Regions from separate parts of the Bacillus sp. F9_6S_D1_P_5 genome, predicted to be linked through region 1. Evidence: riboswitches for the same ligand, from Rfam matches in the RefSeq annotation. Region 1 holds a riboswitch; each other region holds the start of a gene.
What was found. A riboswitch is a leader RNA that binds a small molecule or an ion and turns the genes downstream of it on or off. The one in region 1 is predicted to bind S-adenosylmethionine.

Region 1 (7,973 bases):
AAAGACGGAATTTAATACTTCGCGTCCAGCTGGTGGTAAACCAAATGATATGTTACTTACACCTAAAATCGTTAAACACTCTGGTAATGCTTCTTTAATAAGGCGAATCCCTTCTATCGTCGCGGCCGCCGAGCCAATATATTCTTCATCACCTGTACCTACAGGAAATACAAGTGCATCAAAAATAATATCTGACGGGCGTATACCATATTTCGTCGTCAATAACTCATAACTTCTTTTCGCAATTTCTAGTTTTCTTTCTGCACTTACTGCCATACCATCTTCATCAATTGTTCCAACTACAATTGCAGCACCATATTTCCGAAGGAGCGGTGTCACTTTTTTAAATCGTTCTTCTCCATCTTCTAAATTAATTGAATTAATAACGGCTTTTCCTTGAATATAAGTAAGAGCTCGCTCCATCACATTTTCATCTGTTGAGTCAATCATAATCGGTACTTTTAATACTTTCGTAACTTCTGCCAAGAAGTTTTCCATATCTTCTATTTCATCCCGGTCCGGGTCTGCCATGCAAATATCAATAATATGAGCATTTTTCTTCACTTGCGCTCTAGCGATTTCAGCAGCCTCTTCGAATTTCCCTTCTGCTACTAATCGTTTAAATTTACGTGATCCAATAACGTTTGTTCTTTCACCAACAAATAACGGTCTCATAGAATCATCATATTGAAGTGCCTCTAATCCACTAACACCGTGTCCAGCTCTTTCGTGGTGTTCACGCGGCTTAAGAGACGCTAACGCAGATTTCATTGCTTTTATATGTTCTGGTGTTGTGCCACAACAACCACCGATAATATTAACCCATCCTTCTTCAGCAAATCGCTTCACTTTTTCAGCGAGAGAAGATGGAGATTCGTGATAATGTCCATCTTCATCAGGAAGACCTGCATTTGGATAGCAAGAAATGTAACACTCTGACAAATCAGATAGGGAACGAATATGGTCTCTCATAAACTCCGGACCGGTCGCACAGTTTAATCCAACAGATAATGGCTTCATATGCTCTATCGATAAGTAAAAAGCCTCAATTGTTTGCCCCGCCAAAGTCGTTCCCATCGGTTCAATCGTTCCCGAAATCATGATAGGTACTACCTTACTTAGTTCATCAAAAGCTGCTTGAATTCCAATATAAGCAGCCTTCACGTTACGCATATCTTGACTCGTCTCAACGAGTAATACATCAACTTCTCCTTTCAACAATCCTCTTGCCTGCCGTGTATAGGCTTCAATTAATTCTTCAAACGTCACACCACCAGTAACACTAATCGCTTTCGTTGTCGGTCCCATTGCTCCCGCAACATATACTTCCTTCCCGCTTTCTTCGACTGCTTGCTTTGCTAAACCCGCTGCCTTCTCATTTAGCTCCTCGTCTAAATGAGATAACTCATAATCACTTAGTACAATATTTGTCGCCCCAAATGTATTTGTTTCAATAATATCCGCTCCAGCTTCAATATAGGCTTTATGAATCTTTAAAATAACATCTGGTCTTGTTTCTACTAAATATTCATTACAGCCTTCGTACTCTTCTCCTCCGAAATCTTCCGCCGTTAAGTCCTCTTGCTGGATCATCGTTCCCATTGCACCATCTAATATTAAGATGTTATTTTGTAATTTTTCTTCTATACATTTCATCAATTAATACCTTCTTTCACTTCTTGCTTTTCTCTCACATATTTAACAAGATGTTCTGTAATTTCATATTTTAGAAATGGTGTAATAAGATAAATGCCGTTAAAATATTTCATCGCCGTATCGATCAATTCTTGTGAAATACGAATCCCTTCTTCAATTGCTGCTTCTTTCGTTTCATGTCCATCCATTCTCTCTCTTACTTCTTCAGGTAGCGTAATACCTGGCACCTCAAAATGAAGGAAATCTGCGTTCCGTTTACTTATTAGTGGCATAATCCCAATAAAAATAGGCTGCTTCAAATGCTTTGTCGCTTCATACACTTCTTCAATTAACGCGATATCATAAATCGGTTGCGTTAAGAAATATTCCGCTCCAGCATCTATTTTCCGTTCCATTCGCTTAACCGCTGCTTTTAAATGTCTTACATGCGGATTAAAAGCACCTCCCACTGAAAACCTTGTTGCTTGCCCTATTGATTTCCCTAAAATAGAACGCCCATCGTTCATTTCTTTAATCATTTTAATGAGCTCAATAGAGGACAAATCATATACAGAAGTGGCACCTGGAAAATCACCGACACGTGCTGGATCACCAGTTAAAGCTAACACTTCTTCCATGCCTAACGCTGATAATCCTAGTAAATGAGATTGTAATCCGATGACGTTATGGTCTCTACACGTTAAGTGCGTCAATACCGGAATATCGTGCTTCGTTAATAATGCTCCCATTGCCATATTCGAGACGCGAGGCGATGCCAATGAATTATCTGCTAGAGTAATAGCATCTGCTCCAGCTCTTTTCAAAGCTCTTGCTCCTTCAAAAAACCGCTGCGTATCTAACGTTTTCGGTGGATCTAATTCCACTACTACTGTCGTTTGTTTTTTTGCTTTCTCAGCTAAAGTAACATGAGCTTTCGAACGTTTCTCGTGTGTATGAACTACTTTCGGTCTTTGAATCGTATCCTTTTCTATTACAGGTGTAACATTTGCAATTGCACGTTTCATACTTTCAATATGTTCTGGAGTCGTGCCACAACAACCACCCAATAAACGAATACCTTGCTCAATAAATTTCGGTGTCATCGCTTCAAAATAAGCCGGACTTCCCTCATATACGTAACGTCCCTCCACATAATTTGGGAGACCTGCATTTGGGTATGCTGATAAGTAACCATTTTTCGGAATCGATATCATTTTAAAAGCTTCTGTCATATGAAGCGGCCCTAGTTGACAGTTCAATCCAACGACATTTGCACCATAATCTAAAAGCTGTTTTAATATTTCATTTACATCATTTCCATTTTGAGTCGTACCTGCCTCATGTAACGCTAATTGAGCTACAATTGGAATATTCGTTTGTTTTCGTAACACCTGAACAGCATGAAGTAATTCAAACTCATCATAGAAAGTCTCTAATAGTAATCCATCAACCTGTTCTTCTAGTAAAGCACTTGCCTGCTCAAGTAACATAAATTCTCTTTCCATATCAGTTGTCGTAACAGCTCCAATATGTTTCATACCACCGATTGTTCCTAAAATAGCGTTTCTGTCTGTAACAGATGCTTTCGCCAGTTTGACTGCTGCTCTATTAATTTCAGTAACTTGATTTTCTAAACCATACATACGTAATTTCGCTTCGTTTGCTCCGTACGTATTTGTTTGAATCACATCAGCCCCAGCAGCTACATATTGCTTATGAATCGATATAATTAAATCCGGATCAGATATATTCAATTCTTCAAAACTACTTTGCAAACCGTGTGAATGTAATAACGTCCCAACCGCACCATCACCTATTACAATTCCTTTCGATAATAAATCTAGTAATTTCACCAATCTCCCTCATTTCTATCAATATAAAAACCCCCTCTTCACTTTGAAGAGGGGGACATAATTGGTCCTCCTCTTATTATGCAAAACACTCGTTTTGCAGGTATTAGCACCGTTTCAAACATTTCGTTTGAAGGTTGCCGGGTTTCACAGGGCCTTTCCCTCCACCGCTCTCAATAAGAGTTTGTCTTTATTATTTTATTTATGTAGCTAAAAGGAAATGCGTTCCCCTTTTAACAATGTTTGTTAATTTTTTAATAAATTTAGCACGCACAAATGCAAAAGTCAATGACACTTGCGGAAAAATAAAAATTATTTAAAATAAAGTTGCAATTCAATTATCTTTTGTTGTAAAGTTAAAAACATAATAAAATTTCATACGAACATTCTTATCTAGAGAGGTAGAGGGACTGGCCCTATGACACCTCAGCAACCATTAACATTTGTTAATAAGGTGCTAATTCCAGCAAATTGTGAAAGATTTGACAGATGAGAAGAAGACTCTATTCAAACCGAAAGCCTTCTTCTTAGAAGGCTTTTTTTATTTTCCCCCGCTATTTGAGGGCAGTAAGATTCCCAACTCAAAATTCAGCTGGAACAAAGAAGTTAGGTGGGAATCAACTGCCCGTAAAAGCCCGATTGGTGAGGGCTGATAATTAGTGGGGATGAATCCCTCACTGATTAAAGTTTCACTTTACATTCACTTAATTGTTCATTTAAAAAGGAGGAATTTTCACATGTCAACTATTGAAACGAAACTAGCACAAATCGGAAACCGGAGCGAAACTACAACAGGAACTGTTAACCCGCCTGTTTATTTCTCAACTGCTTATCGTCACGAAGGAATTGGTAAATCTACTGGCTTTGATTATTCAAGAACTGGAAATCCAACTCGTGGTCTTTTAGAGCAGGCAATCGCAGACTTAGAATACGGCGAACAAGGTTATGCCTGTAGCTCCGGAATGGCGGCTGTTCTCCTCGTCCTTTCGCTATTCCGTTCTGGAGACGAACTTATTGTATCTGAAGATTTATACGGCGGGACTTATCGATTATTTTCTGAGCATGAAAAAAAGTGGAACGTTCGATGTAGATACGTAAATACACAATCTATTAAACAAATTGAGCAAGCTATCACAACTGAAACGAAAGCTATTTTCATAGAAACTCCAACTAATCCATTAATGCAAGTTACTGATATTACCGCAGTCGCAACTGTAGCGAAAAGACACGGACTACTCCTTATTGTAGACAACACATTCTACACGCCTTATATACAACAGCCCTTAACAGAAGGTGCTAACATTGTACTGCATAGTGCAACGAAATATTTAGGTGGGCATAACGATGTGCTAAGCGGACTTGTCGTTGCAAAAGGAAAGGAACTTTGTGAGGAAATCGCCCATTATCATAATGCATCCGGTGCGGTCTTAAGCCCATTTGACTCATGGTTATTAATCCGCGGTATGAAAACGTTAGCGCTTCGCATGAGACAACATGAAGAAAATGCAAAAGCAGTTGTCGCTTATTTAAATGATGAAGACGGGGTGACAGATGTATTTTACCCTGGAAGAGGCGGCATGATCTCATTTCGTCTGAAAGATGAAACGTGGATTAATCCATTCTTACAATCTTTATCCTTAATTACATTTGCTGAAAGTCTCGGTGGTGTTGAAAGTTTAATGACGTATCCAGCAACGCAAACACACGCTGATATTCCTGAAGAAATCAGAACAGAAAACGGTGTATGTAATCGTCTTCTTCGATTTTCCGTTGGCATTGAAAATAGTAACGATTTAATTCAAGACTTACAACAAGCCATTACACTTGTAAAAGAAGGTGTAAGAATATGAGTTATTCTATAGATACACTCTTACTACACAACCAATATAAACATGACTCACAAACAGGAGCTGTTAACGTTCCCATTTATAATACATCAACATTCCACCAATTTGATGTAGATACGTTCGGGAAATATGACTATAGTCGCTCTGGCAATCCAACACGTGAAGCGCTTGAAGATATCATTGCTTTATTAGAAGGCGGAACAAAAGGGTTTGCGTTCGCGTCAGGAATTGCAGCGATTTCTACTGCATTCCTCCTCCTTTCACAAGGTGATCACGTACTCATTTCAGAAGACGTATACGGAGGAACTTATCGAATTATAACTGAAGTTCTCTCCCGTTACGGTGTTTCACATACATTTGTTGATATGACCAATTTAGAAGAAATAAAGCAAAACATTAAGCCAAATACAAAACTCTTTTATGTGGAAACACCTTCTAACCCACTTTTAAAAGTGACAGATATTCGTGCTGTTTCTAAACTTGCAAAATCTATTGACGCCCTTACTTTTGTTGATAATACATTTTTGACACCACTATTCCAGAAACCACTTGATCTTGGCGCCGATGTCGTTCTTCATAGTGCTACAAAATTCATTGCCGGGCATAGTGATGTTACTGCCGGATTAGCGGTTGTAAAAGATGCCGAACTCGCTCAAAAACTTGGATTTTTACAAAATGCATTCGGCGCTATTTTAGGCCCGCAAGATTGTTCTCTCGTACTTCGTGGCCTAAAAACATTGCATGTACGTCTTGAGCATTCAGCGGCTAACGCCAATAAAATTGCACACTATTTACAAGATCACACTAAAGTTCAAAATGTCTATTATCCTGGCTTACAAACACATCTTGGATTTGACATTCAACAATCTCAGGCTACATCAGCCGGAGCCGTCCTATCTTTCACTTTACAATCAGAAGACGCACTCCGCCAATTTTTATCAAAAGTAAAATTACCTGTCTTTGCGGTTAGTTTAGGAGCTGTCGAATCCATTCTTTCCTATCCAGCTAAAATGTCACATGCAGCACTGTCGCAAGAAGCTCGCGATGAAAGAGGTATTTCGAATTCATTACTCCGGTTATCCGTCGGCCTTGAAAATGTTGACGATTTAATATCCGATTTTGAAAATGCCCTTTCTTATGTAGAAGAACCTGTAAATGCATAGAGTGAAAAGAAGATATGAAATTAAGTTTTCATATCTTCTTTTTTATGCTGTTTAGTATATTTTTTACTTTTCGTATAGTTCATAAAAAACGACAGAGCACCATCTATTTCCAAGTAATGAATTAATTGATATATTAAAAAGTAAAAAAAGGGGCAAAAATAATGGATACTTGTGCAGATGTTTTAATCGTTATCGATTTACAAAATGGAGTATGTTATAGCGGGGAGCATTTATTCGATTTACAAAATCTACTTACAAAAGTAAATAAAAGAATTTCTTCATACAGAAAATCAAATAAACCGATTCTTTTCGTTCAACATTGTGATGATGATTTAGTACCTGAAAAAGATCTTTGGGCTATTCATGCTGATTTAGATGTTCAAGAACAAGATCTTTTTGTAAGAAAAACACATGCCAATTCATTTTATAAAACAAACTTAAAAGAGATTTTAGAGCAATTATCTGTACATCGTATTGAATTTTGTGGTGCCCAAACAGAGTACTGCATGGATGCTACGATTAAATTTTCCCATGGACTAGGATTCGAAAACTTCATGGTACAGAAAACTACCTCTACGTTAAATAATCCATTTATGTCCGCAAAAGAGACAATTGATTTTTATGAGAATATATGGAATCGCAGATTTTTAAAGCTGATAAACGATGAACTCTAGAATAAATAACCAACAGATTAATCATTCTAAAATTTATCAGCTAAACTCAAACATTTTCTTTTAACCTATTTTATATTCTATAAATAACATTACAATTCCTTTGTCTTATTATTTTAAAAATTTTGTATATTCATTTGAAAGAATAAGAAAATCATGATAAAATTGTGTTACAAATATATCTATATCTTTCAATTTTTAAAACGCATCGAAATTTTCACCCAAAAATGTCATTTTACAAAACCGTGCTAAATCATCTACTTTATTTACATCAGGGTCTCTTTTCTTACAATTTCTTTACTTTAGGACTTTTTTTCTGCAACAACTGTTTTCTTTTCTTTAATTTTTTGGTATGTATAGTATGGTAAAACAGCTCACACGGAGGTGGAAAAGAACATGTTAGAAACCTTTCAAAAAGAAATAGAACTATATGAAAGCAATGCAGAATTATTGAAAGTACTTGCTCATCCTGTTCGCTTATGTATTGTAAAGGGATTAATTGAACGTGGTCCAAGCAACGTTTCTACAATGTACACTGGCTTAAACATGCCACAATCTACAATTTCACAGCATTTAGCAAAATTAAAAAGTGCTAAAATCGTTTCAAGTGAAAGAAAAGGATTAGAAATTTATTACAAAGTAGAAAACGAAACAATTATTCAACTCGTTCGCGTATTATTGGGTTAGGGACTCATAAACAGAGAAAAAGGACGTATTCTATATTTTTTATCTCATATCTTTAATATAAATATATATCATGAGAGGAAATATATAATGCTACATAAGTCGTATTAAAAAACAAGACAC
Region 2 (7,973 bases), on a different contig from region 1:
AACAAAAGTTGCCGCTTTAGAAGGCGCTACTCATGGAATTACCGTTAACGCCCTTTGTCCTGGTTATGTCGATACCCCTCTCGTACGTAATCAACTACAAGATTTAGCTACGACACGAAACGTACCACTTGAAAATGTTTTAGAGGATATCATTTATCCACTTGTACCACAAAAACGCTTATTACAAGTACAAGAAATCGCGGATTATGCTATATTTTTAGCGAGCGAAAAAGCGAAAGGTATAACCGGTCAAGCTGTCGTTATCGATGGTGGTTATACTGCTCAATAAAAAATAAAGTTTGCTCACGAAGAGCAAACTTTATTTTTTATCGCTAGGACCTTCCTACTTTAGTAATTGTTTAGGGAGTTTTTCGATTGCAACAATTACCCCATCTAATTTACTTTCGATACGGTGGAGTAAATATAATGTTACAACAATCGGAAATCCTACATTACCTACCATCCTGATCCACTCTTCCATCTTTTACGCCTCCTTTCATTATATAAATAAGAGAAAAGAAAACATTTAGGCATAAAAAAAGACAAGCCATTATGTATTAGCTTGTCTTTCAAATAATGATGCAATTTCCTGTTTATAATTTCCTCGTATAATACCTTTCTCAGTAATAATACCTGTAATTAATTCGTTTGGTGTTACGTCAAATGCAGGATTATAAACAGTAGTTCCAATTGGTGCCACTTGTTTCCCAAAAATTTTCGTAACTTCTGTTTCGTCTCTTTCTTCAATAACTATTTCAGCGCCTGTTTGTTTCGGAATATCAAATGTCGATAGCGGAGCTGCAACGTAGAACGGGATATCGAAATACTTTGCTAATATTGCTAAATTCATTGTTCCGATTTTATTTGCCGTATCTCCATTTGCGACAATTCGGTCCGCTCCTACAATAATCGCGTTTATTTCCTTCGTTTGAATAGCATGCGCTGCTGTATTATCTGTAATAAGAGTTACATCAATATTGGCCTGTTTCAATTCCCAAGTCGTTAAACGCCCGCCTTGTAAAACCGGTCTCGTTTCACACGCATACGCATGTAACCGTACACCTTTTTCTTTCCCAATATAAAACGGCGCTAATGCAGTACCATATCTAGCAGTTGCGATACTGCCAGCGTTACAAATTGTTAAAATGTTATCACCGTCTTTAAAACATGATAATGCATGTTCTCCAATACTCCGGCATACCGCTTCATCTTCTTGTTGAATGCGAAGCGCTTCTTCTTCTAATATTTTTTGTGCTTCTTTTATTGTAGTAATTTCTCGAATCGATTCTCTCATGCGATCGATTGCCCAAAATAAATTGACTGCTGTCGGGCGTGACGTTCCTAAATAATTACAATCTCTATTAAACTTCTTTTGAAATTCTTCAATATGTAAAGCAGTATATTTTTTTGATGCAAGCGCCAAGCCAAATGCAGCTACAATTCCAATTGCAGGTGCTCCTCGTACTTCTAGCATAACAATACTTTTCCATACCTCTTCAATCGTCGTTAATGTTTTGTATTCTGTACTATGCGGTAACTTTGTTTGATTTAATACTGCAATGGCATCACCTTTCCAACTGACAGACCTCGGAATAGTAACAATTGTACTCATGCTTTTACCCCTCCAGAAACTGTCTGTTGAAATAATGTTCGGAACAGTTGAATATCAGCGTTCTTAGATTCATATTTTATTAGTTCTTTACCTAAAGATAGCGCTTGTTTCTTCGCTTCAATTCTCGTTTCTTTATTCGCTATTTCATCTAAATCCGCTACATGCGCTAATCCAATTGTTCTGCGGATAAGCTCACATCCAGCGAATCCAACGGCATCCGTAAAAATATTTTGCAAAATAATCGGCAACCATTGTTTCTCTTTCGTATATGCTTCTACACCTTCTCCAATCCATAACTTCGTAAAAGCTTCTACAAAATAACTCCATGTTTTCTCAATATGGAAAAATAGCACATTTCTTTTTTCCTCTTCACGTGATAACGCATTTAATAATAAATTTGCAATAAATTGACCAAGATCAAATCCAAATGGGCCATATGTTGCAAATTCCGGATCAATCACTTTCGTTTCAGAAGGCGATGAAAAAATACTACCAGTATGTAAATCACCATGAATAAGCGCTTCTTTTCTCGTTAAAAATTTATATTTATACTGTGCGACTTTTAACTTTAAAGTTTTATCACTCCACAATTCATCAACCGCTAGTTGTAACTCTGGCTCATAATCATTCGTATCGTAATGACCGAACGGATCTGTAAACACTAAATCCTCTGTAATTTTGCAAAGGTCTGGGTTTACAAATGTACCTTCTAGTACTCTTTTCTCTTCTGACTCTAATCCAAAATCTGAAGTATAAAATAAAACATGTGCTAGAAAACGACCAATATGTTGGGATAAAAGTGGATACTCTTCTCCATCTATTAATCCTTTTCTAGCAATTGTTAGCCTTGATAAGTCTTCTATTACTGTTACTGCTAACTCTTCATCATGACTGTACACTACCGGCACGTATTCCGGCACATACTTCGCAAAAATTTGTAATGCTTTACTTTCAATCGTCGCCCTTTTTATAGATAACGGCCAGCTCTCACCAACTACTTTCGCATATGGCAATGCTTGTTTTATTATAATAGACTTCTCTCCATCACCTAATTTGAACACGTAATTTAAATTTCCATCTCCAATTTCATGACAAACTACATTTGCTTTCTTTTCAAAATAACCGTTTTCTTTCGCATATTGTATAGCTGTCGTTTCAGTCAATGAATAATATCCCATCGTCTTCTCCCCCTTTTTTTAATTCAGAGGTTTTTCTAACACAGAAAAACCTCTTTCCACTAAGAAAGAGGTTTGAAGTTTATCTTCTCCCCTCTTATCTGCCAGAAAGTAAACTTTCTGCTGGAATTAGCACCGTGCCTTTTGGCGTAAATAAACGCCCCATTTTACAATGGTATTACGGTCGGTTGCTGGGCTTCATCGGGCCAAATCCCTCCACCTGCTCTTGATAAGAGTTGTATAATTTTTTGAATTTTTAACTTTATGTTGAAGACTATACCAAGAATAAAAATCACTTGTCAACATTTTATTTATATAATTCTGGACGACGATCTGCAAAAACGGGAATTCCTTTGCGTACTTCATTAATTTTCTCCAAATGAAGCTCTCCAAATAAAATGGATTCTTCTTCATTCGCTTCTACAACAACTTCTCCCCAAGGATCGACAATTAAAGAGTGACCAGCAAACTCATTATTCGGATCCTTTCCTGCCCTATTACATGCGACAACATAACATTGATTTTCAACTGCTCTTGCTTGCAATAGTAAACGCCAATGTGCTAAACGAACTAATGGCCATTCTGCTACAACAAATAAAACCTTTGCACCTTTAGCAGTATGAACGCGCATCCATTCTGGAAAACGAATGTCATAACAAATTGTGCCGGCACACTCTACATCATCTAGCTTAAATTCACCTGTACTATTTCCAGCTATTAAATATTTATGTTCATCCATAAGCTGAAATAAATGTACTTTACTATATTCATTGACTAGTTCTCCTTCCTTGTTTACAACATACATTGTATTTGTAACACCTTGTTTTGTTTGCTTCGCTATGGAACCACCGACAATATGTACACCATATTGTTTCGACCATTCTTTCAACTTTTCTTTCGTTTCCAATCCATCCCTATCTGCAATTTCAGAGAGTCTCGTTAAATCATATCCTGTTGTCCATAGCTCTGGTAAGACAATAACATCTGGTCTTTCTTTCATCGCTTCGCTTATTTTATTTTTAGCATTCTCAATATTTTTTTCTACATCTCCAAAGACAATATCCATTTGAATACATGCGACTTTCATTTTGTCAGCCCCATTCATAATTTTTTCTTTACAAAATACTGGAAAGATTATATCATTTGTCACTAGAATTGTAACAACTTTCAAAAGAGGTGGAAAGTATGAAATTATTTCAACCTTCTGAGATAGTAACATCATTGCCGACACAATTTTTCGCTTCACTTGTTGCAAAAGTTAACAAAGTCGTAGCAGCTGGTCACGATGTTATTAATCTAGGTCAAGGTAATCCAGATCAACCAACACCGCAGCATATCGTAAAAGCTTTACAAGATGCTGCAGAAAAGACCATTCATCATAAATATCCGCCATTTCGCGGACATGAAAGTTTAAAAGAAGCCGTGGCAACATTCTATCAACGTGAATATGATGTAGTAGTAAATCCAAAAACAGAAGTTGCTATTTTGTTTGGCGGAAAGGCTGGATTAGTAGAATTACCAGTTTGCTTTACAAACCCTGGTGATACGATTCTCGTTCCCGATCCAGGCTATCCAGATTATTTATCAGGTGTTGCTTTAGCAAAAGCACAATTTGAAACAATGCCACTACTTGCAGAAAATAATTTTTTACCAGATTATACGAAAATTGATGACTCTATTGCGAAACAAGCAAAATTAATGTTTTTAAACTATCCAAATAATCCTACTGGTGCTACTGCATCAAAAGAATTCTTTGAAGAAACCATTGATTTTGCTAATGAACATAATATATTAGTTGTTCATGATTTTGCTTACGGCGCTATTGGATTTGATGGTCAAAAGCCCGTGAGTTTCTTACAAGCAGACGGTGCCAAGGATACAGGAATTGAAATTTATACTCTATCGAAAACTTTCAATATGGCTGGGTGGCGTATCGCTTTTGCAGTAGGAAATGAAAGTGTCATTGAAACCATTAACTTATTACAAGATCATATGTATGTTAGTATTTTTGGTGCAATTCAAGATGCTGCCCGCGAAGCACTATTAAATTCACAGTCTTGCGTAATAGACCTTGTAAATAGTTACGAATCTCGACGAAACGCTCTTATTTCAGCTTGTCACTCAATTGGTTGGAATGTAGACATTCCAACAGGGTCATTCTTTGCATGGCTTCCTGTTCCGAAAGGATATACCTCTGAGCAATTTTCTAATATTTTACTAGAAAAAGCACACGTTGCAGTTGCTCCTGGTGTTGGATTTGGTGAGCATGGTGAAGGGTATGTCCGCGTTGGTCTCTTGCATACAGAAGATAGATTACGAGAAGCCATTAATCGAATCGATAAATTAAATTTTTTCAAAAAGTAATTGACAACACGAAAAATATCTGACAAAATTCAATTATCTTAAAAATTTAAACATTTCTAAATACTTCTTATCAAGAGCAGGTGGAGGGACGAGCCCGACGAAACCCGGCAACCGATCTACAATTGTAGACACGGTGCTAATTCTCGCAGCATTACGCTGACAGATAAGGAGCTGGTTGTAAAAAAACCTCTCCTTAGCTGAGAGGTTTTTTTATTTAACTAGGAGGTTATAACAATGAGCGGAATTATAGCGACGTATTTAATCCATGATGATTCACATAACTTAGAAAAAAAGGCTGAGCAAATTGCACTCGGTTTAACGATTGGATCTTGGACACATTTGCCACATTTATTGCAAGAACAATTAAAACAACATAAAGGCAACGTCATTCATGTTGAGGAATTACCTGAACATGAACATACCAATTTGTATTTACGTAAAAAAGTAAAACGCGGGATTATTAAAATCGAATACCCTTTATTAAACTTCAGTCCAGACTTACCAGCTATTTTAACAACTACATTCGGAAAGCTATCACTTGATGGCGAAGTAAAATTAATTGACTTAACTTTTTCAGACGAATTAAAAAAACATTTTCCTGGTCCAAAGTTCGGCATAGATGGTATTCGAAACCTTTTACAAGTGTATGAGCGCCCTCTTTTAATGAGTATTTTTAAAGGGATGATTGGACGAAATATTGGGTATTTAAAAACGCAATTACGCGATCAAGCAATTGGTGGTGTAGATATCGTAAAAGATGATGAAATATTATTTGAGAATACATTAACTCCACTTACGAAACGCATTGCATCTGGAAAAGAAGTTTTACAATCCGTATATGAAACGTACGGACATAAAACGTTATATGCCGTAAATTTAACAGGACGAACTTTTGATTTAAAAGAAAATGCGAAACGTGCAGTGCAAGCTGGGGCTGATATTCTATTATTTAACGTATTTGCTTACGGACTAGATGTACTACAATCACTTGTAGAAGATGATGAAATCCCAGTTCCTATTATGGCACACCCTGCTGTAAGTGGTGCTTACTCAGCATCCAAGTTATATGGGGTTTCATCTCCATTATTACTCGGCAAGCTACTACGTTACGCTGGCGCTGACTTTTCATTATTCCCATCTCCATATGGGAGTGTTGCGCTCGAAAAAGAAGAAGCTCTTGCCATCTCAAAATATTTAACTGAAGATGACGCATTTTTCAAGAAGAGTTTCTCTGTTCCGTCTGCTGGTATTCACCCTGGTTTCGTTCCCTTTATTGTACGAGATTTTGGTAAAGATGTTGTTATTAATGCTGGCGGCGGGATACACGGACATCCGAATGGGGCGCAGGGCGGCGGGATAGCTTTCCGTACTGCGATTGATGCTACCTTGCAAAATATACCTCTCCATGAAGTAGATGACATAAATTTGCATAGTGCACTACAAATATGGGGAAATCCCTCTCATGAGGTGAAATTATGAGTATTCAAGTATTTTGTGATTTCGATGGCACGATTACAAATAATGATAACATTATGTCCATTATGGAAAAATTCGCACCACCAGAAGCTGAAGAAGTAAAGAATAGAATATTATCACAAGAGCTATCTATTCAAGAAGGCGTTTCTCAATTATTTCAATTAATACCTACTAATCTACACGATGATATTATTCAATTTTTAATAGAGACTGCTGAAATCCGTAGTGGTTTTCATGAATTTATACAATTTGTAAATGAGAATAACATTTCTTTTTATGTTATATCTGGTGGAATGGATTTCTTCGTCTACCCACTCTTACAAGGAACCATTCCAAAAGAGCACATTTACTGTAATGAAACTGATTTTTCAAGTGAATACATTACCGTTAAATGGCCTCACCCTTGTGATCATCATTGTCAAAACCATTGCGGATTATGCAAATCATCTTTAATCCGTAAATTAAGTGATACGAATGACTTCCATATTGTAATTGGAGATTCCATTACTGATTTACAAGCTGCGAAACAAGCAGATAAAGTATTTGCTCGCGACTTCCTTATTACAAAGTGTGAAGAGAATCATATCGCTTACACACCTTTTGAAACATTTCACGATGTTCAATATGCATTAAAACATTTGTTGGAGGTGAAATTATGAAACAACTTTTTCGTCAATGGTATGACTTAAGCGAGATAAAAAAAGAATTAACACTGCGAAATTGGTTTCCTGCAACAAGTGGTAATATTTCTATAAAGGTTAGTCATGAACCACTCACTTTTCTCATTACAGCAAGTGGTAAAGATAAAACAAAAACTACTCCAGATGATTTTCTATTAGTAGATCATCTAGGGGTTCCCGTATTAGAGACTGAGTTACGTCCTTCAGCAGAAACAATATTGCATACACATATTTATAACAATACGAATGCCGGATGCGTACTTCATGTTCATACAACTGATAACAATGTCATCACAAATTTATATAGTGATGCAGTCACCTTTCAAAATCAAGAAATTATTAAAGCCCTCGATATTTGGGAAGAAGGCGCAACAATTAACATTCCTATTATCGAAAACCATGCTCATATTCCAACGCTTGGTGAAAACTTCCGAAAGCATATACAAGGTGATTCGGGAGCAGTATTAATCCGTAACCATGGTATTACCGTATGGGGCCGAGATAGCTTTGATGCAAAGAAAAGATTAGAAGCTTATGAGTTTTTATTCCAATTTCATATAAAACTATTATCAATTCAAGGAGGCGTTTCTAATGGCGCAAATTCGTATTCATGAAGTAAATACTCGCATTGAAAATGAAGTGGAAGTATGTAAATTTCTACAAGAG
Region 3 (7,973 bases), on a different contig from region 1:
CCCCCCACCTATATTCTTTGCTTTCGCTGAATTTTGAGGTGGGGGTCTTACTGCCCATTAAAGCGGGATAAAATAAAGAAGTAGGCGGTTGCCTACTTCTTTATTTTTGCATATCTTAAATCTGGTTTAGATCCAACATAATATTGAAGTCCAGATACCGTTTGTTTCTGTAAATAAGAATCCGACGGGAATATAATTGGGATTAATGGTGAATCTGTAAACATAATATCTTCTGCTTTATGCAGTAAGTCAAAACGCTTATCTTCATTTTGTTCCACTTCTGCTTCTTTCACTAAAGCATCAAATTCTTTATTATGCCATTTTGCATAGTTGTTTGGACCATCACCTGCATATAAATCTAATTTAGTAATTGGGTCTAATAAAGAACCGCCCCATCCCATATAAGCTAATTGGAAATCACTTTGCTTATATGTATCGATGTAACTCTTCCACTCTTTATTTTCTAATTTAATATCTACGCCAAGGTTTTTCTTAAACATTTCCTGCATTGCTTCTGCTACTTTTTTATGCTGTGTATCCGTTGTGAATTTTAATGTTACCTCAGGTAATGTAGACCAACCTTGTTCTTTCATACCTTCTTCTAGTAATTTTTTCGCTTCTGCTGTATCAAATTTAACGTAATCACCTTTTTCTTTACGGAAATCACGACCACCTTGTGTTTTCGCTCCTTCCGGAACGAATGCATATGCTTCTTGCGCATTATTCTTATACAGTTTTTCAACGATAAACTTACGATCAACTGCTAATGAAAATGCTTTACGTACTTTCGCATTTGTAAATGGCTCTTTTTCTACATTAAACGAGTAAATGTAAGATGAGAAGCCCGCAACACGTTTATATTCTTTATTCCCTTTTTCTTTCTCAATCATCTCTTGTGGTAAGCCACTTAATAAATCTAGTTCTTTTGATTTATACAATTGATACGCTGTTTTAGAATCTGGAATAATACGAAACTCAATTTCTTTTAACGTTACCTTTTTATCATAGTATTCTTTATTTTTTTGTACTGTAATAGCTTGGTTATGCTTCCATTCTTTCAACGTGAATGGTCCATTTGTAATTAACTCTTTTGGATCTGTTTTTAATTTGTTGTTATCATCAATTGATTTTTTAGATAGTGGAATAAACAATGAACTCGCTAATTTTTGTTTAATAGAAGCAACTGGGTGCTCAAGTGTTACCTTTAATGTTTGAGGATCAACAACTTGAATACCAACTTGGCCTTCTTCACCTTTTCCAGTATTATATGCCTCTGCACCTTTAATAAAATACATTTCTGTTGCATTCATAGAACCTGTTTTCGGATTTAATAATCGCTTCCATGCAAATTCAAAATCATTTGCTGTAATAGGAGCACCATCTGACCATTTAATATCTTTCTTTAAATGGATTGTATATTCAGTTCCATCCGCATTTACTTCTTCTTTTTCTGCTAACTCATTTTGGTATTTCCCATCGCTATCTTGCGTATATAAGCTTGAGAATAAATGTCCAATTACATAACCTGATGTGCTATCCGTTGCAATAGCGGAATCGAGTGTATATGGATCGCTACCAATATTCGTTACTAATCGATCCCCTTCTCCCTTACCAGCACTCGCCTTTTGTGCCTCTTTTTTACCACAAGCGACAGAAGTAATTGCTAATACGGTCATAATGACAAATAATAAAAACTTCTTCATCCCTACATTCTCCTTTAACCCGAAATTTTTGGTGTTGACGCTAATAATGTTTTTGTATAAGAATGTTGTGGATTCCGGAACACTTCATCCGTATTTCCAAATTCAACAAGTTCTCCTTTATATAAGACAGCCACTTTTTCACATAAGTAGTGAACCATCGGCAAATCGTGCGCGATAAATAAATATGTATAACCTTGCTCCTTTTGAATTTTCTGCAATAAATGTACAACTTGAATTTGCAATGAAACGTCTAATGCCGAAATTGGTTCATCAAGAATTAATACCTCAGGCTCACATAATAACGCCCTTGCAATAGCGATCCGTTGACGTTGTCCTCCGCTAAATTCGTGCGGGTAACGATCAATATATCGTCTATCTAATCCAACACGTTCTAGCGCATCACCTGCGACTTTATCTTTCAGCCTTTTATCGCCTAAACCGAATGACATATAGCCTTCTGTTACGCTATCGCGTACTTTCCAGCGCGGATTTAATGCAGCTGTTGAATCTTGAAAAATGAACTGTACTTTCTGCAAGAAATCTCGTTTATGAGCTGACTTCAACTTGTGGACAACTTGACCGTTATAATCAATTTGACCAGACGTTGGGCTCTCGATCCCAGCTATGAGCTTACCAAGTGTTGTTTTTCCTGAACCACTTTCTCCAATAATGCCAAGTGTTGTTCCTTTCGGAATAGAAAGTGATATTTCTTTTAGCGCTGCAATTTCTTTCTTTTTACTTCCATACGTTTTCGTTACTTGCTTTACAGTAATTAAATCTGTTGTCATGAGGCATTCACCTTCTCTTTTGATTTCGCTTGGTTATGCTCTAGAACATGCTGCCAACAATGTGAACTGTGTTCTCCAGAATATGTTGTTCTCTCTGGGAAACGATGAATGCATTCTTGTATTGCTACTGGGCATCTATTTACAAATGGGCACCCAAAGCTGTTCAATGTTTCAATTGATGGTGTTGTTCCCTCAATTGCCCTAAGTACCTTTTCAGCATCATCCATATTCGGAATAGCTTGCAATAAACTTTTCGTATACGGGTGCTTCGGTGAACCTATTACTTCTTGTATCGTCCCTTTTTCAACAACACGTCCCCCGTACATCACAACTACTCGATCTGCTACTTCACGTACAAGTGCCAAATCATGTGTAATTAATAAAATGCTCGTGTTTTGTTTTTCTTTTCTCGCCTTGAGCAACTCCATAATTTGCTTTTGAATCGTTACATCTAATGCAGTTGTAGGCTCATCTGCAATAACGAGCTTTGGGTGACAAGCAAATGCAATTGCTAAACAAATACGTTGTCTCATCCCTCCACTTAATTGATGTGGATACTGTTCAAAACGTTTCTCTGCTTCATGTATCCCTAAATCATTTAATAAGTTAATTGCAATTTCTTTTGCTTCTCTTTTCGATTTTTTCTCGTGTTGCAAAATTACTTCTGTAATTTGTCTTCCTACCTTCATCGTCGGATTTAAAGAAGACAGAGGGTCTTGAAAGATAAAAGAAATATCTTTCCCTCGAATTTGATTCCACTCTGATTCTTGTAAATTCGTTAATCCTTGAGATTGGAAAGAGATACTTCCATCATCGATGTGAATAGACTCTTGATTTAGTCCAATAATAGATTGTGCTGTAACACTTTTTCCTGAACCACTCTCTCCTACAAGTGCAACGATTTCACCTTCGTTAATAGAAAAGGAAACATGTTTCACAATCGCTTGCTTACTATTCTCTTTTTCAACGGCTAACGTTACGTTTTCTAAAGATAAAAGCTGTCCCATGTTTTTTCTCCTTTCGATTCCTTTTTACGATTTTTGGATCAATTGCATCTTGCAAACCATCACCAATTGCATTAAATGCAAACATAATGAGCGCAATCATGATTGCTGGGAAGAATAATTGCCACCATTCTCCGCTCAGTAATGTCCCGAGTGCATCGTTCGTCATCGTTCCCCAGCTCGCTGCCGGTGATTGTACTCCAAGTCCGATAAAGCTTAAAAATGATTCTGAGAAAATAGCTGCCGGAATTGTAAATGATAAATTTACGATAATAATGCCTGTTAAATTCGGAATGATGTGTCCGTATATAATCTTCATATGCGATGTACCTAATCGCTCTGCTGCAATAACAAATTCTCTTTGCTTTAAGGATAATACTTGTGCCCTAACGAGACGTGCCATGCCAATCCATCCTGTTAATGCAAGGGCAATAATAATTGTAAAAAGCCCTGGTTTCATAACGATTAATAATAAAATAACAATTAATAAATATGGGATACCGTATAACACTTCAATCCCTCGTACAATCCACTCATCAATTAACGTTCCAAGGCGACTACGTCCTCTCACATATCCACTAAAGCCACCGATTAGTACACCAATTCCTATATCAAGAGCCGCTGCCACTAATCCAACTGTTAGTGAAATTTTCCCTCCAGCCCAGGTGCGCGCCCATATGTCTCTTCCTAGATCATCTGTTCCGAACCAATGCTCACTACTAGGGGGTAAGTTTGTTGCTTCTTTTACTTGTTCACTCGCAGTAAATGACGTTAAACTTTCGCCAATCAGTGAAAAAACAATAATTAGTAATAGCGTCACTGCCCCTAAAACTGCTATAGGGTTTGATATAAACTTGCGAAACACTTCCTTCTTTCGGCTAATCGTTTGCTGCTCTTTATTTATCGTTAATTCTTTTTTCTCTTCATTCGTTAATAACTGTTTATTGATTTCATAAACTCCCATTTAAATGTCCCCCCTCCTTACGTAATAGAACGAATACGTGGATCAACAATACGGTGAATAATATCTGTAACGAAAATACAAGAAATTAATAATGCACTATAGAAAATCGTCGTTCCCATAATGACCGGATAATCCCGGTTAAAAATACTATCTACAAAATATTTTCCTAGACCAGGAATGGAAAATATTTTTTCAATAACGAAAGTCCCTGTTAAAAGTCCAGCCATTAACGGCCCAACAAATGTAAGAACTGGAACAATTGCATTTCGAAGGGCATGCCTTATAATAATCTTCTTAATTGGTATACCTTTCGCTCTTGCTAATTTAATATAATCACTCTGCAATACTTCAATCATATTAGAGCGAACAAATCTCGTAATCACTGCAATTGGTCCTAATGCTAATGCGAAGGATGGCAATACCGTATGTTCGAATGTGCCCCAAGACGCTACTGGTAACAATTCAAACTGTATAGCAAATACTTGTATAAATAGTGGCGCTAAAATAAAACTTGGAATAGATATACCGAGAATCGCAAGTAAGCTCACACTATAATCAATTACTTTCCCATGATATAGGGCTGCAAATGTACCTGCTGCAATTCCGACTAATAATGAAATAATAAGTGCTTGTAAACCAATAATTGCTGACGGACCAAATCCTGTCGTTATAATTTCTGATACACCTTGACCTGTAGATTGAACAGATTCACCAAAATCAAAATGAACTACGCCATCTAAATAAGCGACATATTGATTCCATAACGGTTCATCGAGGTGATACTTCGCCCTCATATTCTGTATTACTTCCTCTGGAAAGATTTTCGCATCTGATGAAAATGGATCCCCAGGAATGATATGCATAATCAAAAATGTTACTGTCGTAATGACCCATAGCGTGAAAACCATAACCGATAGTTTTTTAATAACATACACTTCGATAACCCCCTAAACAAATGAATTTACTTTGTTTTATTGACATATTTGTTCCTATTACTTTTCCGCTTCTTAAAATACAAAAAGCCTTGATCTTAAAAAATAAGATCAAGGCTTAATAAACGAAGGCCCATCACTTATCTTTCAAGACTTGCTTGCTGGAATTAGCACGGTGTTCCTACTACAGAACCCGCTGCTGAGGTGTCATAGGGCCAGTCCCTCTACCTCTCTGGATAAGTAAATTGCTATATTATTATTTGGTTCAAATTGTATATTTCGAATTATAATTCTGAAAAAATGAAAAGTCAATCAAATTGGATATATTTAGAAAAATCAGTTTTTAATGTCGTTTATCGAAATTACGGTTTTCACTTATAATAAAAAGAAATACTGTTAAAGGAGTTATAAGATGGATCCCTTACTTCTTGCTACTATAGGATTACCCTTAACAATCGTTATACTTGTCATCATCGGGGTCTATAAAGTGAAACTTTAATCAGTGGGGGATGTTCATCCCCCACTGATTATTAGTTGAACCAATCGGGCTTTTACGGGCAGTTGATCCCCTACCTAACTTCTTTGCTTTCACTGAATTTTGAGGTGGGGAGCTTACTGCCCGTTAATGCGAGATAAACTCTTTATTAAAAAGAAACGTATCACTTCTTTTTATACTCCATGCGATAATATTACCGGTCAAACCATTTCTGAATTTCACGAAGAACAGAAGGCATTAGTATCCGAGGATGAAGACGGAGATGGTAAGAAGAAAAAATAACCTTGCGCATACGCAAGGTTATTTTTTCGTTTCTGCTTGAAAACGTTTATAGTATGTCGATGCTGTTGAAAAATTAATTTCTATATCACGAATCAAAGATGAATCTTCTTCTTTAGCTAACTTCTGTAATTTTTTCATCGCTTGTTCTGCTTCATTTAAGAAGCCAACATACATTTCATGTTCTTGTTCTTTCGACTTCGGCACACGAATTTCTTTACGTATGTGATCTATATCTTCTAACATGCCCGTTGTTACCTTCTGCACGTCTTCTTTATATGTAGCATTCGTTATTTCCTTACCGCCCTTTTCTTTTGCCACTTCCCATAACTGTAATGCTTTATTAATTTCTTTATTCATTTTCATATCGTATTTTTCATGTACTGCACGGTATTCTTTCATCTCTTCTGTTTGCTCAGTAGATTGCTCTACCTTTTCTTTCGGTTCTTTCGTATCTTTATTTCCATTACATCCCGCTAGAAGGATCATACTTCCCATTACAGCAATACCCAAAACCTTCTTCATCTCTTCTTCTCCTTTTATCTACAGCTACTACTCATTATAGTTTCTTATATCTTCACTTGTTATTATACCGAGAACATCCTACTTTTTACACTTAAGACGATAGCTTAATATACATGCCTACATTTTTGTCACAGTATCGTCACTTTATGCAAATAACTTTTGCATCACCTTACGAAGCTGTATGCGTTATTTCAAAGAAATGAAAAAAGAGCTGATTCAAAACGTATTTGAATCAGCTCTTTTTTATAATTTAAGCCTCTAAATTTTGTCTTTGTTGCATTTCAAACTGCTTTTCACTTCTTCTGGCCATAAATAGATAACATAATACAGCACCAATTTCACAAAGAGCGATTACAACCCCCATCGGTAATGCGGTGTTACTTCCCCCAATACCTACTAACGGTGCAACAAGTGCTCCTGAGATGAACTGTAATAATCCTAATAAGGCCGATGCTGTTCCTGCAGCTTGTTTCTGATTTCTCATCGCTAACGAGAACCCAGTCGTTGAGACAACCCCGACACTTGATACGACAAGGAATAATGAGCATAAAACACCAATTAAACCTATTCCGAGCACGATTGTCAGTAATAAAGATAGGCCACCAACAGCTGCGATAATAATACCAGCAACAAATAATGTCTTCTCATTCACTTTCCCTGCTAAACGACCTGTTACCTGACTAGCAATGATAATACCGATACCGTTGATTGCAAAGAATAAACTAAATTGCTGTGGCGACGCTCCGTATATGTTCTGCAACACAAATGGTGAGCCTGAAATGTACGCAAACATTGCCGCCGTTACTAGCCCTTGTGACAATGCATATCCCATAAACAGACGATCCTTTAACAGCTTTCCGTACGTCGCCAATGTTCCTGACAATCCACCCGTTTCTCTCTCTTCGGGAGGTAATGTTTCACGTAATACGAAAGTAGCTGATATTAACATGAATACACTAATTGCTCCAAGAACGATGAAGACACCGCGCCATGTTGTAAATTGTAACAATTGTCCTCCAATAATCGGTGCCAAAATAGGCGCTGCTCCGTTTACTAACATAAGCAGTGAGAAAAACTTCGTCATTTCAGAACCTGAATACATGTCACGTACCATCGCACGTGATATAACAATCCCAGCCGATCCTGAAGCCCCTTGTAAGAAGCGCAATAACACTAAACTCCAAATAGAAGGTGCAATAGCACAAAGTAAAGAAGAAGCAACATAAATAATAAGAGCAATAATAAGAGGTTTGCGCCTTCCATAAATATCACTAATTGAACC
Region 4 (7,973 bases), on a different contig from region 1:
ATCGAGAATCAGTTTAAAAACTTAAAATAAAAGAACCTCAATAAATGAGGTTCAAAAAATCTACTATTTTAAATTGCCTTCATAAAAAGCAACTCCATTTTGAACATGTTTTAAATACCATGTAATCGTCCCGCCACAAACATTTTCAGTAAAACTATTAGCATATACTCCATTTGAGTAATAAAGAGTTCTTTTGAATTTACCATTAGAATACTCATAAGGAATTGAGCATGTTGCTTGCTTCGGAGAACTCACAGCTTTTTGCGTATCAGCTGAAGCTGCTCCAATTCCTCCTGTTAATGCAATACCAGTTGCCAATAGCCCTACTACTAATTTCTTGAACATAATAAATCCCCCTTTAATAGTTTTTATAGCTTACAACTTAAATGTATCACTTTTGTAATTTATGTAAATATCTTGAATATTTATAAATATTTATTTAAATTTTATCAATATTGGAATTTTATTTTATCAAATGGAAAATAGAGGGAGATAAAAGTATGCAACAATGCATAATAAATCAATTAGATATTATGATATACTCACAAAGAGCTGATACAAAATTTCTTTAGATTGGAAAACTAAAGTCTTATCTACCTAAAAGGAAGGCGCCTAATGGCGTCTTTTCTTTATTTTCAAAAGGACCTGCTCAATTCATTCTTTAAAGCATAAGTTAAAGTGAACCCGTTAAAATCTATGGAATGAACTCTAGTTTTCCCCTCTTATCTAAAGGAGGCACTATTGTTATGGGATATGGTGGTAGTTGCGGCGAAGGCTGCGGTTTCGCTGGAGGATTTGCTTTATTAGTTGTATTATTTATTCTATTAATCATTATCGGATGCAGTTGTTTCTGCTAAAAAACTATTAGAAAAGGTACCTATATATAGGTACCTTTTCTTTATGTGCCTTATTCATTATCTGGTTCCAAATTTTTATCACGATTTGATTCGGTTTTTTCATTTTTCGCATTCGTCATACCTCAAATATGAATCGATGTAAGACATGAGGTTTTAACTAAAAGAATTTGGGACCATTTTCTCCCACAAAGGAAATACTTTTTTGAAAACCTCTACTATAGAAGGATCAAATTGTGTACCAGATCCTTCTATAATACGTCTATAAGCTTCTTCAGGAGATAGGGCTGAACGATATGCTCTTGAAGAAGTCATTGCATCAAATGCATCTGCTATTGCAACAATTCTTGCGCATAATGGTATTTGATTTCCTTTTAGTTTTTGAGGATAGCCCTTTCCATCCCATCTTTCATGATGAGAAAGAATTATGTCTTCACTACCTTTTATTAAAGATATATTTTTAAAAACTTCTAATCCTAATCGTGGGTGTGTCTTAATAAGATTATATTCTTCTTCTGTAAGAGAAGATGCTTTCTTTAAAACTTCATCAGGAATACCTATTTTCCCTATATCATGTAATAAACAAATAAAATGAAATTGTTTTAAAGAATTATCATCATATTCATTTGTTTCTTTAGCAAGAATAGTAGCATAATTTGCTACACGTTCACTATGTCCTTTCGTATATTGATCCTTTAATTCCATTATCCTCATTATCGATAAAGCTGTTTCTTTCATTTGTTTTTCATAGGATACTTTAATTTTTTGTACTAAAAATTTTAATGAAAGAAATACAAAAAATGACGTAACAAAAATTGTTAGAAACAATAATATTAATGATATTGGATAGTTAATTTCAAAATAATAAATAGCAATTAAAAATCTACATATCATACAAATAGATACCCATAGAAGATAATGAATACTTAAAAATAAAGGTGCAGAAATTACTAAGAAGCACTCTAAATAAGGGATATGTAAAGAAGCATCTGGATTACGTATAAACATAAAGTCGTATGCCAAAAGATAAATAATACTTACTCCAAGAAAAATATATTTTGTAAACATTTGTTTATTTATTTTTTGTAAACACTTATTATATAAAATAAATGAAATAAAAATAAATAAAAATACGAGTTCAAATAAAAGTTTCTGTAGTGAAAAATCCTTTCTAAGAATAAAATGTTGATAAATATTATCAAACAAAACAATACTACAGGGAATCAATAGAAACATTTTTATCGGTTCTTTAGTTTCAATATTTTTAATACCTGTAATCATTTTACACACCGCCAAACCTTTTTAATAAAAAAAATAAGTTCATATAGATATTATTAATAATATCCAAGAATAGATAATAGTGCAAAAAACATCATTTCTCATAACTTATAAACAGGGTACCGTCAGCATTTTTTAAATAATCAAGCTAAGAGTATGCAACAGTTTTTCGACTCATTCAGTAACAAACAAGAATCCTAAACGCACAATTTATAAAGAGATACATAGGGTTATAGAAAAAGGACATTACGTTAATCAAGCATGAATAAGTATTCATCACAAAAAATCCAGATCTTTGATTATCATTTTAAATAACCCCGTTGGTTTTTTCCCCTTTGCTAAGCTCTTTTTTATTACACGGTTCACTTCACTACAATCTCCCTCTATCTCATCAAACTCAAGTGACTTTCTCCGCATAAACACATGGACTCAACAAATCACTTCTAAAATTTATAAAAAGAAAAGACCTTTTATTTTAATTAAAAGGCCTTTCTTTAAACATATTTATTAAGATTTATATTTTTTGACTGTACAAGGAATAGTTACAATGTATAAATCTATAGCATAGATTGTAACCCAAATACCTTTACCTTCAGCCGCTAACTTTTCATTTAATTGTGATAAATGCTCTGAAACTTTTCTTTTACCCCATTTTCTAGGAAACCATTGAAAAACCTTAGGAACATTATGTTTTTTGTTATACCATACATTCAATCTCCAAAAAATCAAGAAAAATGAGACAATCACTACAATACAAAAAATATCAAAATATGAAATTCCTAAAATCATATAATATATCCTCCATTTCCATTAAAGCTCAAATAATTTTTTCTTATATAAAATCAGAGAAAGGATAGCAGCCTTCCGTCCTCAAAATATACAGTTATATACAGCTTATCATACAATTCTATTAGCGGAAATATCATCGAAATACCCTCAAATTATATCTATCTAAAAACAAAATATAGACCTATTCACTTTTACGATACATTTATATGTTACGTTGGATAAGTCCTTTTATAAGCTGTTTTTTTGATGCAGATGCCATTATTCTCAATACAATAGAAACAATTATTGGAATATATATAGGAGTAAGAAGATCCCCTCTAGCTTAAGCTAGAGGGGATCTTCTTACTCCTATTTCAAACTTACTCACAATTTCTTCAAACGCATGCGCACCTGCATCTGGATATCCTAAACTTGACCATACTCCCACGATTACTTTAACAAAGGTTTTCACTAGAACCTTCTATACTATTTAACTGACTCTACTTGTTTCTCTAATTCTCTTCCAAGAAATGTAGCAAGCTCAAGCATACCAAATTGATTCGCTACAGACTCTGCATCAGAATTATAGTTTGTATTTGTATTAATATCATACGTATAAATTGTTCCATCCGCACTGCGAATAAATTCAATACCAGCAACGGTAATTTCATTTTCTTTTAGAAATTCTTTGTATTGTTCAATAATTGGCTCTTGGAAGTCTGATATAATTTCAAATTTTGTTGGCGCTTCTGTCTTACTTTCTTCTCCTACTGGGCAAAAAGCATCTTGAATCGAACACGCATCTGCTGGACAAAGTTCAAATCCTTCTGATGTATCTACTTTAACCGCATATACAAACTGACCGCCTACAAACTCACAACGTGTAATATATGGTTCTGGTGCTTCAATATATTGCTGTATTAAAGTAATTCCATCAATGGGTTCTTCAAACGCCGGACCGTCCAAATATTGTTCTAAAGCATCAATGGAATGAAAGAGTTGAACACCAAGGCCTTTACCTGCACGGTTATGCTTTGTAATGAACGGTACTTCTCCTAACTCCCTTGCTGCTTTTACTATATGATCACGGCCAACAGCACCAATTGTTTTCGGCACTTGTATCCCCAATTTTCTTAATGCTGCATATTGATTCAATTTACTTACTTCAAGACGTAATGCTCGAGATCCATTAAATACTGTGCGCCCGTATCCCTCTAGCCAAGCAAGAACCCCTTCAGTCAATTCAGGTGCATATCGATGCCCTCTCGTATGCGAAGAGGCACTCATGCGGCTATAAAAAACACCATGGGGAGGTTCTTGTTCTAACGGAAGTGTTCCTTCATTTAAAAGCCATTCCTCATACGGTAACTCCAGTTCTTCCAGCCTTTTCACTAAATGATTCGTCCATTCCTTATTCTCATGTAATATGTAAATTTTACTCATTTGTAATCAATTCCTTTCTTTTTGCTTCAACTAATGGCATCACTTTTTCAGAAAATCGTTTCATCTCTTCAAGCTGTGGCGAAAATTGTAAAAGTAATAACGTCACACCTACTTTTTCAAAAGCAAGTATCCTTTCTGCAATTTGTTCTGGTGTTCCGATTAAATTAGGACGTAACCCGCGATTCGATACGGAATAATCATTGAGCTTCACTTGCTGTTCCAAATGCGATTTACTAATAAAATCTTGGTAACCCGCATAGCCTAAAGCATCATCTTTCACATCCGTTATGCGTCTCCATTCTTCTAACGCCTCTTCTTCTGTATCACAGCAAATGACATAAGCCGCAAGCCCGAATGATTGTAATGGCTCGTCTGTAACTTTTTTTCTACGATTCTTCATATCTTCTATTTTCACACATACTTCTTCCACTGTTCCGCCGTGCATTACATATGCATCCGCGTGATTTACAATGACCTCTTTTCCTCGCTCACTCTCACCACCTGCATAAAGCTTAATGCCTTGTTTCTGCACAGGTTTTGGACTTAAATGTGTATGCTGAAGCTCATAAAAGTTCCCTTTATAAGAAAATTCGTCTTCTTTCCAAAGCCCCTTCAAAATTGTTACAAATTCCTCTGTGCGATCATACCTTTCATCATGTGCGGTAAATACCCCGCCGTACTGTCTCGCTTCTTCTTCCCACCATGCTGAAACTACATTCAATGTAAAACGACCATTACTTAATTGATCGATATTTGCTGCCATTTTTGCTGTAACTGCTGGATTATGGAACCCAGGTCTTACAGCTGTCATAATCTCTAATTTATCAGTTACTGCTGCAAGTGCTGCCGCAGTTGTCCACGCTTCTAAACTTGGTGCTGAAACACCTTTTATATCATTTAAATTTAATTCTGCAATAAGTGTTGTTGAAAAACCTAATTGTTCTGCCGCTTGCGCTGTTTGTTTTGCATACTCAAACGTAGGCGGCATAGATTCATCATCCACATTTCGAAGCCATCCCCCAAAAATCGGCAACCAAAAACCATACTCCACTACCTATTCCCCCTTTAACTTTTAGCCATAAAAAAAGCTACTCTTATCGAAATAAGAGTAGCCTTCTTGACTAAGTGAACCGCTCTTATCTTTCAGATGTTTTTTCACCTGCAGGATTTGGCACCTTTCGTCTAAAACGAGGTTGCCGAAGTTTCATAGGGCCCGTCCCTCCACTTCTCAACATAAGAATTGTTTGATTTTCATTTATTATAATCATCAGAATAATAAAAATCAATCTATTAATACTTATTTTTCCGATATACATTAAATGATATGCAGAAAAATCATATTGTTATAGAGATTTATAAGGGTATTATGTTGTTTTGCTTGCGGAATAATAGACACGAAATTTCATGTTACATGCAAATAAACAAGGAACCTATTAGTCGGTTCCTTGTTTATTTAACTAAAGCAGACTTATTTGGAGAAGCCAAATAAAAGTTAAATCAACTCCTATTTAACATTCCCCTTCAGATATATGACAGTAAAGAATACATCATCACGTTGTCAGCAAGCAAAAGTGTATTCTGCATTTCTGAAAACAGTAGATGGCAGATTGTGACCTGCTGAATCTGCTAAAAAAGAATATACAAGAACATCCTTAACATCATCTTTATTTCCACTAATAATAACATCAAGAAAATCTTCTATTTGGAATTCTGGCGTAAACAACACAATCTTAGTTGTTCTGTTTGGTTCTAAAGAAACAAAAGTACGAGAGATTTCAACTAATTCATTTTGAGTTGGGAAAGAAGTGTTTGGACTTCTCTTAACAGTTACCGTTACATTACTAGTATGGCAGCGTGAATCATTGTTTAACATAATGTTGAGAGCAGTTGGAATAATCCCATTTTCAGAAACCGGAACTCGAAACACTCCAGTAGATTTATGAGCCATATAATCACATCCTTTCAAAATAAAATATATTTACAATATATTAGATGCAAAAGATGTTCATTTTGATAGGGACAAATTATATGATTAATATATCTATAATAACCCTCCGTATTACTAAGCCAATGTTTTAAAAGATTAACAAATATCGCGAGAACCAATCGAATGTATATGAAAAGTAAAAAGAATAAGGTGTCTAAAAGATTACCTATCTTGAGCCAATAATGAGATATTATGTTAATCTTATATGTATAGTTGCACAAAATTGAGAAACTTAAGGAGACAGATCAATTTTATGAGAAAATTATTCATATTACTTACTTTCATTCTAGTATTAGTCAGTGTTACGGCTGCTTGCACACAAGATAAAAAAGATAGTGCCGTTGAAAATGTTCCATTAGAAGAACCAACCACAAAAAATGAAAATGAAGAATTAATAAATTTTGAAGAAGAAGATATGAGCCGCTTGGAACAAGGTATTTTATTAGTTGGTGAGAGTGTTAAGGGAGGCTATTACTTGAGCACCGTTCAAAGTGCATATTTAAATGATAGCAACGATTCTATCGTTGTTAATGTCTCTGTAAAAAATGTACGAGGTCAAATGATTAGACTATCAGAATTAAAATATAACTTAAAAGATGAAAAAGACGGAAAAACTTATGAAGGAAAGGTGCTTGACCAAAACCCTTCTAATATACAAGTTAAACCAAATGAAACGGTAGAATTAAAAATAGCTTTTGAAGTACCAAGTACCGCAGATGAATATATGTTTTATATTGAAAGCTCTTTAGATCCTCTAGGAGCACACTGGAAAATCGATAAGCTGCAATCACAAAAAAACTAAGTCTCAAATAAGCAAAAAGCAATGAAAAAATTTGATATAGATACAAATGAATAATATATAAGCATAAAACCATCGATTTAATGAATCGTTGGTTTTTTTTTCAAAAAATGCTCCATCAAAAACTAGGAGACAAAAAAACTAATCCTTAAAAGAGATCAGTTCAATATATCCACAATTATTATTATAGTACATAGTTTTATGAGCAAACGTTATATAATGTTGTGTGTGATACATAACCTGTCATCCCTTTATAAGTAACTTTTAACCACTGTTTAGAATTACTATAATGCCCTTGAACATACTCACCTGTTACCCATGTACCAGTAATTTTCTGACCACTAGTAAATGTATGTAAGACAGGTGATCCCACAGTGTAACCACTGCGCATCTTTGCACCATATGTACCTACCGTACCTCCCTTTGCACAAGCTGCTACTACTGTTTCATTTTTAGTAGTATTCGTAGCCGCGAAAGCAGAGCCGTTAAATGTAAATAAAGTAAACATAAAAGCTGTTAATAAAGTACAAATAGATAAGCGATGTAACAAAATAAATTCCCCCTTTTTTTATAATATATTTCTTCACAAACGATTATCTTAAATATTAGTTGGAGTTTTGAAATAAGATTTTATCAAAAATATGAAAAAACTCATATTTTACAGAGAGAGCCCGAAAGTAGTCTTCTACCAACTATATAAAAGTCCCTCCACCTTAAGGCAAAGGGACTTTCTCATTCCTATTTCAAACTACCCGAAATCTCCGTAAAAATAACTCCAAGTGCAAGTGCATGTGGATATCCTAAGCTTCTTTCACCAACTGTATCGGCGCGGCCCATGCGAGCT

Region 2: another riboswitch for S-adenosylmethionine. It lies ahead of mtnW (2,3-diketo-5-methylthiopentyl-1-phosphate enolase); the one in region 1 lies ahead of metI (cystathionine gamma-synthase/O-acetylhomoserine thiolyase).
Region 3: another riboswitch for S-adenosylmethionine. It lies ahead of ACUXEY_RS23395 (ABC transporter permease); the one in region 1 lies ahead of metI (cystathionine gamma-synthase/O-acetylhomoserine thiolyase).
Region 4: another riboswitch for S-adenosylmethionine. It lies ahead of ACUXEY_RS03145 (LLM class flavin-dependent oxidoreductase); the one in region 1 lies ahead of metI (cystathionine gamma-synthase/O-acetylhomoserine thiolyase).

The regions. Positions count from the first base shown of each region.
Region 1 is NZ_JBTREW010000003.1:157,226-165,198, forward strand. Features, by position in the region: gene metH (methionine synthase) at 1-1,656, opposite strand, end outside; gene ACUXEY_RS05590 (bifunctional homocysteine S-methyltransferase/methylenetetrahydrofolate reductase) at 1,656-3,488, opposite strand; SAM riboswitch class I at 3,559-3,668, opposite strand; SAM riboswitch class I at 3,872-3,981, shown strand; gene metI (cystathionine gamma-synthase/O-acetylhomoserine thiolyase) at 4,223-5,335, shown strand; gene metC (cystathionine beta-lyase) at 5,332-6,495, shown strand; gene ACUXEY_RS05605 (cysteine hydrolase family protein) at 6,657-7,169, shown strand; gene ACUXEY_RS05610 (ArsR/SmtB family transcription factor) at 7,563-7,853, shown strand.
Region 2 is NZ_JBTREW010000014.1:36,339-44,311, reverse strand. Features, by position in the region: gene ACUXEY_RS17960 (3-hydroxybutyrate dehydrogenase) at 1-289, shown strand, start outside; gene ACUXEY_RS17955 (YvrJ family protein) at 344-481, opposite strand; gene mtnA (S-methyl-5-thioribose-1-phosphate isomerase) at 551-1,612, opposite strand; gene mtnK (S-methyl-5-thioribose kinase) at 1,609-2,790, opposite strand; SAM riboswitch class I at 2,882-3,023, opposite strand; gene ACUXEY_RS17940 (carbon-nitrogen family hydrolase) at 3,095-3,958, opposite strand; gene ACUXEY_RS17935 (aminotransferase class I/II-fold pyridoxal phosphate-dependent enzyme) at 3,973-5,151, shown strand; SAM riboswitch class I at 5,216-5,321, shown strand; gene mtnW (2,3-diketo-5-methylthiopentyl-1-phosphate enolase) at 5,386-6,630, shown strand; gene mtnX (2-hydroxy-3-keto-5-methylthiopentenyl-1-phosphate phosphatase) at 6,627-7,286, shown strand; gene ACUXEY_RS17920 (methylthioribulose 1-phosphate dehydratase) at 7,283-7,921, shown strand; gene ACUXEY_RS17915 (1,2-dihydroxy-3-keto-5-methylthiopentene dioxygenase) at 7,899-7,973, shown strand, end outside.
Region 3 is NZ_JBTREW010000024.1:37,909-45,881, forward strand. Features, by position in the region: gene ACUXEY_RS23375 (peptide ABC transporter substrate-binding protein) at 93-1,703, opposite strand; gene ACUXEY_RS23380 (ABC transporter ATP-binding protein) at 1,718-2,491, opposite strand; gene ACUXEY_RS23385 (ABC transporter ATP-binding protein) at 2,488-3,498, opposite strand; gene ACUXEY_RS23390 (ABC transporter permease) at 3,455-4,459, opposite strand; gene ACUXEY_RS23395 (ABC transporter permease) at 4,477-5,394, opposite strand; SAM riboswitch class I at 5,529-5,634, opposite strand; gene ACUXEY_RS23400 (DUF3951 domain-containing protein) at 6,017-6,169, shown strand; gene ACUXEY_RS23405 (hypothetical protein) at 6,188-6,691, opposite strand; gene ACUXEY_RS23410 (multidrug effflux MFS transporter) at 6,942-7,973, opposite strand, start outside.
Region 4 is NZ_JBTREW010000002.1:55,358-63,330, reverse strand. Features, by position in the region: gene ACUXEY_RS03175 (LCI fold-containing protein) at 64-345, opposite strand; gene ACUXEY_RS03170 (YjcZ family sporulation protein) at 747-857, shown strand; gene ACUXEY_RS03165 (HD-GYP domain-containing protein) at 1,011-2,135, opposite strand; gene ACUXEY_RS03160 (hypothetical protein) at 2,640-2,921, opposite strand; gene ACUXEY_RS03155 (hypothetical protein) at 3,244-3,372, opposite strand; gene ACUXEY_RS03150 (ATP-grasp domain-containing protein) at 3,387-4,343, opposite strand; gene ACUXEY_RS03145 (LLM class flavin-dependent oxidoreductase) at 4,336-5,394, opposite strand; SAM riboswitch class I at 5,477-5,583, opposite strand; gene ACUXEY_RS03140 (hypothetical protein) at 5,902-6,291, opposite strand; gene ACUXEY_RS03135 (DUF4352 domain-containing protein) at 6,584-7,132, shown strand; gene ACUXEY_RS03130 (SH3 domain-containing protein) at 7,329-7,679, opposite strand; gene ACUXEY_RS03125 (DAK2 domain-containing protein) at 7,868-7,973, opposite strand, start outside.